DNA from 2 places in the Microbacterium sp. F1-18 genome. Region 1 is predicted to be linked to the other one. Evidence: predicted binding sites of a transcription regulator. Region 1 holds the regulator's gene; the other holds the start of a gene.
What was found. The regulator LexA, encoded in region 1, represses DNA repair genes until DNA is damaged. The targets are predictions, from matches to a motif close to TCGAACANNTGTTCGA.
Positions count from the first base shown of each region.

Region 1 (3,412 bases):
ACATCGAGTAGGTGGGGCCGAAGCCCATCGCGGTGCGGCCCGGTCCGCCGAAGGCCTGGAGCAGGTGCTGCAGCACCTCGTTCGATCCGTTCGCAGCCCAGATCCGATCCGCCGTGAGACCGTGGCCCAGGTACTCGGCGAAGGACTCGCGCAGGTGGGTGAACTCTCGATCGGGATAGCGGTTGACATCTCGCAGGGCACGGGCGACGGCATCCAGGATGTCGTCGGCGACCTCTTCGGGAACCGGATGCGTGTTCTCGTTGACGTTCAGCGCGACCGGGAGCGGCGCCTGAGGGGCACCGTACGGGGTGAGGCCTCTCAGATCGTCTCTGAGGGGCAGATCATCCAGACTCGGGCTCATCCCACCCATGCTAGGCCGCAGCGCGTCGTCGAGTGACCGAACTCGGCGGACTCACCGCGCGCAGCAGCTCGTCAGCTGGCGTCCGTGTACTCGAGCGGGATGGCCAGCGTCTGGCCGGCCTCGAGCTGACCCGAGCCGAGCGCGTTGAGTCGGACGATCGCGTCGACGACGTCGCGGGGGTCGGCCGCGGGGGCGACCTCTTCGGCGATCGACCAGAGGGACTCCCCCGACATCACGGTGACGGTCGTGAACGAGCCCGCGGGCGCCCCTGCGTCGTTCGAGGCGAGCGCGCCACCGCCGGAGAGTGCGACCGCAGTGATGGCGACGACCGCCGGGAGGGCGGCGATCGTCGCAACGACGCGGCGTCCGCGGCGCGTCATACGCAGGCGGGTACGGGGGGCCGGTGCGAAGCGGGCATCGATCGTGGTCATGACATCTCCTCGGGAGCGGTAGGAAGATTCGCCCTCGCCTCTCGGCCGGGAGAGACGGGTGCGAACTTCGGTTCCGAACGTATCTTCGATATTGTGTGGTGTCAACCACCCACCGAAATCGGAGACCGATCGAAGAGACACGCGGAGCGTTCCGTGATGTCGCCGTCGTATCGGGCTACCTTTTCGACAGCGAGAGCCCACCACGAACCTCCGACATCGGGTCGGGGACGGGGCGTGACGACAGGAGACCGGCGGTATGAGCGAGAAGCCGCAGACGCGACGACGCAAGAATCTGAGCGACAAGCAGCTCGCGATCCTCGAGGTGATCCAGCACGCGATCGCCCGCAACGGCTATCCGCCGAGCATGCGCGAGATCGGCGACGCGGTCGGCCTCAAGTCGCTCTCGAGCGTCACCCACCAGCTGAACCAGCTCGAGCTCAGCGGCTACCTCCGCCGCGACCCCGGCAAGACCCGGGCGATGGAGGTCCTGATCGACCTCCCCGGCACGGCCGGTGAGAACCCGGCCGATGCGGCGCCCGCTCTCGGCGACGCCGCCCTGGTCCCTCTCGTGGGCCGGATCGCGGCCGGGGTCCCGATCACCGCCGACCAGCAGGTCGAGGAGATCTTCCCGCTGCCACGCCAGCTCGTCGGCAAGGGAGAGCTCTTCATGCTCAAGGTCGTCGGCGACTCGATGATCGATGCGGCCATCTGCGACGGCGACTGGGTCGTCGTGCGCGCACAGGCGACAGCCGACAACGGAGAGATCGTCGCCGCGATGCTCGACGGCGAGGCGACCGTGAAGACACTCCGTCAGCGCGACGGTCACACCTGGCTCCTCCCCCGCAACTCCGCCTTCGAGCCGATCCTCGGCGACGACGCGACGCTCCTCGGCAAGGTGGTCGCCGTCCTCCGCGCCGTCTGACCCGCGCGCCGCCGCGCACCTCCCGTCATCTCGCCGCGGGGTGCCGCGGCTCGCGTAGCGTGGCGGTATGTCGCAGCAACTGCCCTACGGTTCCTGGCCTTCTCCCCTGACCGCATCGTGGGCGAGCTCGTCGTCACTGCGCCTCGACGGCGCCGGCTTCGTCGGCGATGAGGTCTGGTGGGGCGAGTCGCTGCCCGACGAGGGCGGCCGCGTCGCCGTCGTGCGCCGCCGAGGCGACGGCGAGGTCGAGGTCGTCCTTCCCGCCCCCTGGAACGCCCGGTCACGCGTCCACGAGTACGGCGGAGGTGCGTGGGCGGTCTCCGATGACGGCGATCTGTTCTTCGTCGACAAGTCCGACCAGCGCATCCGTCGCCTCCGCCCCGGCGGCGAGCCCGAGGCGCTCACCCCCGACGAGAGCGGCACGCACTACGGCGGGCTTCGCTGGCAGCGCGGCGTCCTGCTCGCGGTGCGCGAACGCGAACGCTCAGAGGGCACTCCCGGACGCCACATCGTGCGCATCGACGGCGCTACGGGCGCCCACGCTTCGGGCGTGACCGAGCTCGCGGGCGGCAGCGACTTCGTCGCCCAGCCCGCCCTCTCACCCGATGGCTCGCACCTCGCCTGGGTGGCCTGGGACCACCCGGACATGCCCTGGGACCGCACCCGCATCCGCGTCGTCGACCTCCGCGCCCCGCACCGGGTCCGTGACGTCGCCGGTGGCAGCACGGCCGCGCTTCAGCCGGAATGGACCCCCGATGGCCAGCTCGTCGTCGTCGACGAGCCGACCGGGCGCTGGAACCTCTACCGCGTCGACCCCGACGCCGACGCGAACCCGGCCCCGATCTCCCCCGCCGACGCTGACACAGGCGGCGGGCTGTGGGTGCTGGGAACCCGCTGGTACGCGCCGCTCGATGACGGCCGCGTCGTCGCCGTCCGCACGCACGGATCGGATCAGCTCGTCGTCATCGACCGCGACGGTGGCGCCGTCCCGCTCCCGGTACCCGCCACAGCGCGGCTGCAGATCGAGGATGTCGCGGGCAGCAGCGCCCTCGTCAGCGGCACGATGCCGGGCGCGACGGGGCTGTGGATCGTCGATCTGGACAGCGGCGAGGCGACCGCGGTGCGCGGCGGCGCTCCCGATGTCGATGCGGCATGGATTCCGCACGCCCGTCAGCTGACGACCGAAGGCCCGCACGGCCCCGTGCACGCCTTCGCCTACCCGCCGACCAATCCCGACGTCGAAGCGCCGACCGATGAGCTGCCACCGTACCTCGTGTGGGTACACGGCGGTCCGACCTCGCATGTGGGCGGTACGGCGGACAGCAAGGTGGCCTACTTCACCAGTCGCGGCATCGGCGTGCTCGACGTCAACTACGGCGGCTCGACGGGCTACGGCCGCTCGTACCGCGAACGACTGAAGGGCCAGTGGGGCGTCGTGGACGTCGACGATGTCGCGACCGCTGCCCGAGGGCTCGCCGCCGACGGACTCGCCGACCCGTCACGTCTCGCGATCGAGGGCGGCTCCGCGGGCGGCTGGACCGTGCTCGCGGCGCTGGTCGGAACCGACGTGTTCGGTGCCGGCGTCTCGCGGTACGGCGTCGGCGACGCACGCGCCTTGGCGGCTGAGACGCATGACTTCGAGGCGCGCTACCTCGACGGGCTCATCGGCCCGCTGCCCGAAGCGGAGCAGGTCTACAT
Region 1 is NZ_JBREVD010000001.1:29,802-33,213, forward strand. Features, by position in the region: gene ACU6RU_RS00160 (histidinol-phosphate transaminase) at 1-361, opposite strand, end outside; gene ACU6RU_RS00165 (LysM peptidoglycan-binding domain-containing protein) at 433-792, opposite strand; gene lexA (transcriptional repressor LexA) at 1,049-1,714, shown strand; gene ACU6RU_RS00175 (dipeptidyl-peptidase 5) at 1,782-3,412, shown strand, end outside.

Region 2 (3,412 bases), 630 kb from region 1:
TTCGTGCTGTCGCTCGGCGTCATCGTCGGAGCGTGCGTCGCTGCCCGTCCCGCCGTGCTCGCACCGATCGCGCGCTTGTTCGGCCCGACCATCACCCGCTGATCGCGGACGTGACCCGGCGTCGCGGCGTCGCGGCGTCGCGGGGCCGGTGTCGCACGCCCCGGTGTCGCACGCCCGGTGGCGCAGGTGCGGTGCGACACGCCCCCGGTGCGACACGCCCAATGTGCGGTCGCGGCGTCGCGGGGCCGGTGTCGCAGGCACGATGTTGCCGCGCTCGGGCGCAGGCGCGCTGTTGCCTCGCTCGGAGCGCGGGGCATCCCGCTGGGGCATCCCGCTCGTCCCCGGCGCGGGACTGCCCGGCCCTCACGATCAAAATGGTGGTGGTTCGGGTGGCGGTGCTCCGCCGGTCCGACCACCCGGTGGCGGGTCCACCGTGCCGGTGGTGAAGCACACGGCCGGCGTCGGTACGTCTTCGCGGTAGACCCGCCCCAGGGGCGAGGTCCATTCGAGGACCCCGCCGCCGATCTGCCGCACTTCCCATGTCGTGAATTGCTTCATGGAGTGGTGTCTCTGGCACAGGTGGGCGAGGTTGAGGAGGTGGGTGTGGCCGCCGAGGGCGTAGTCGATGGTGTGGTCGAGTTCGCATCGGATCGCGGCTCTGCGGCATCCGGGGAACCTGCAGTGCTGGTCTCGGGCGGTGAGGAGTTTCTTCATCGCGATGGTGGGCCGGTAGGTGTCGATCTCGACCGGGGTGCGGGTGACCGGGTCGATGAAGAGCCGGTCCCACTCGGTGACCTGTCCGGCGAGTTCACGCGCCGTGTCGGCGTCGATCAGTCCGGCACCGACAGCGTCGGCGGGGTGCTCGTCACGGCCTATCAGGGTCTCGGCGGTGACGGTGACTTGGACTCGTGCTCGGATCGCGCCGAGCCCACCGGCCCGGTCGGTTCCGTAGGTCGGGTCGACCACGGGTGCTCCGCCGAGGACAAGGTCGCCGAGAATGTCAGCACGCAGTTGATCCATCGTCCGGGCGTCTGGCGCCGCATCCGCCCCGGCGCCCGCAGCACCGGCCGAGGCAGCACCGGCCGAGGCAGCATCCGCCTCCACCGCATCCCCGCAACCGCCCGCATCCCGGGCATCCCGGGCATCCCGGGCATCCTTGACGGCTTGTCCCATCTGGGTGAGCCGGTCAAGCATCCCCACAGCGATGACGGTGGGGAGGTTGGCGACGAGGTTCGACATCCCGTCCGACCCGCGGAACACGCGCACGCACCGCTCCGCCGCCGCAGCACCATGCCGCTCCGTGAACGACTGGGGGTGCACCCGCGCCGCCAAAACCTCGAGCGCACCCCGCACCCGGGACGGTACATCCCGCTCGCATACATCGATCGCGGCATCCGCGAACGACCCTCGCACCTCATCGGGCACCCCGGCCCCGGCCTTCACGATCACATCCACGTGTCCGCGTTCGATCCGCCGTTCCACCCACGCGGCGAACACGGCCGGGTAGTCGTCGATGACGGTCATCGCATGGTCGATCTCGCCCTGCAACCGCCGATCCGTCAACCGCGCCATCCCCGCCGCCTCGGCCGCGACCGATCGCAGCTCCATGTCGGAGGCCATGCCCCGCACCCCATCGCGCCGGGCCTCACGCAACGCCGACCGTCCCAGATCGGCCAACGCACGCATCCGCTCGACCTCTCCGGCATGGACAAGATCGAGCGCTTCCGCGAACCGCGCGAACGCGAGCACCTGCGCGGGCGCGGCGTCATCGCGTCGCATCCCGCTGATTTCACCAGCCCCACCGCTCGCTGCCATGTTCCCATTGTCGCAGCGGGGTGCGACATCACTATCGAATATATCTACGAGCGAGGATAACTCGCCGAACCATCCGATGGGGAGGAATGACAATAAACGCCCCCACCGAAGCCGGGCAGGCGCCAGCCGGAGCGGACTCCGGCCAGAGCGGACTTCACGTCAGCGAACGAAGCGGACCTCGGTCAGCGTCTCACCGAGGAAGGGCTCGGTGTGGGTCTGTCCGTCGAGCGTGAAGCCGTTGCGCTCGTAGAAACGGTGCGCGCGGGGGTTGTCCTCCGCGACCCACAGGTAGATCCCCTCGTCCTTCTCGACGGCGGCATCGAACAGGCGCTGGCCGATGCCGGTGCCGTGCCACGCGTCGAGCAGGTAGATGAAGTAGAGCTCGCGCATCCGAGGCGCGTCGCGGTCGCGAGCCGGGCCCGAACCCACGAAGCCGACGATCTCGCCGCGGACGAGCGCGGCGTACATCCGGAAGTCCTCGCCCTGCGCGGCCCAGTGCGTCCACAGCTCGGCGAGTCGGCGAGGCGACACGCTCTGGAGCGCGGCCGTGCTGATGAGGTGGTCGTAGGTCTCGTGCCAGCAGGTGGCGTGCACGCGCCCGAGGGCTTCGGCGTCGACATCCCGCACCGGACGGACGACGATGTCGGTCTGCAGTTCGGCTTCCATGGCCAGACTCTACGCGCGGGTGGCGGTGGCGTGAAATCGAGCCGTCGGGGTTGCGCCGCGGGCTCATCAGGCTCCGAGCTCGACCCCTTCTTCGGCATCATGGCCGGCCGCAGCCTCACCCTCGGCCGCTGCCTCGACCGAGAGCAGACCGACCTCGCCCGGGCTCCACCCCGCCGCGACCAGGCGGGCGCGGAGCGCCGTCTCCACCGCCGCCTGTTCGCCGCCAGCGCGCAGGCGCGTTCCCGTTCGCGTCGCGCCGAGCACCGCGTCCGGATCGAGCGTCCGTGCCGCGGCGAGCAGCTCGTCCCTCATCCGATCCGCGCGGGCGGTGCCGAGCGCCGTCCGCACGATGTCGAACGAGCTCAGGGCGACCGACCACATCTGTCCACGGCCGAGCGACGACGCAGCAGGCGGGCGTCGCGCCGCCGCCGTCGCGCTCCGGTCCGACAGGATCATCAGCAGCGCGACACCCGTGAGAAGCACCAGGACGGCCCCGGCGAGGGTCGTCGGCACGACCGACATCCATGAGCGGAAGAACGGCGAATCCCACCCGGCCGTCAGCCCCGCTACGGCGCGGCACGTGGAGAAGGCTGCGTACGCTGTCATCGCCGAAGCGAGGAGCCACGTCCCGCGTCTCGCGGCGATCGCGGGGTGCCTCGCTGCCACGGCGGTCAATCCGCAGGCGACCGCCACGACCAGCACCTTCACCGCGAGTGACGCGGGGAGACCCACCGCGGCGGAGACGACGCCGACCACCGCGGCGAGCGACGCGGCGATGCCCGCACGCGCCAGGACGTTGCCGCTGAACGAGCCGAGGCCCGCGAAGACCAAGCCCGGCGCCAGCACCATGGCGACGTCGCTGATGACGAGGGACGCGGGGTCTCCGGTCTGGGTGTGCACGAGATGCAGCAGGCTCGCCGCCATCGCGGAC
Region 2 is NZ_JBREVD010000001.1:656,773-660,184, reverse strand. Features, by position in the region: gene ACU6RU_RS03065 (cytochrome b/b6 domain-containing protein) at 1-102, shown strand, start outside; gene ACU6RU_RS03060 (DUF222 domain-containing protein) at 370-1,815, opposite strand; gene ACU6RU_RS03055 (GNAT family N-acetyltransferase) at 1,975-2,481, opposite strand; gene ACU6RU_RS03050 (hypothetical protein) at 2,548-3,412, opposite strand, start outside.
Region 2: the regulator LexA is predicted to act here: its motif matches at 1,850-1,865, upstream of ACU6RU_RS03060 (DUF222 domain-containing protein).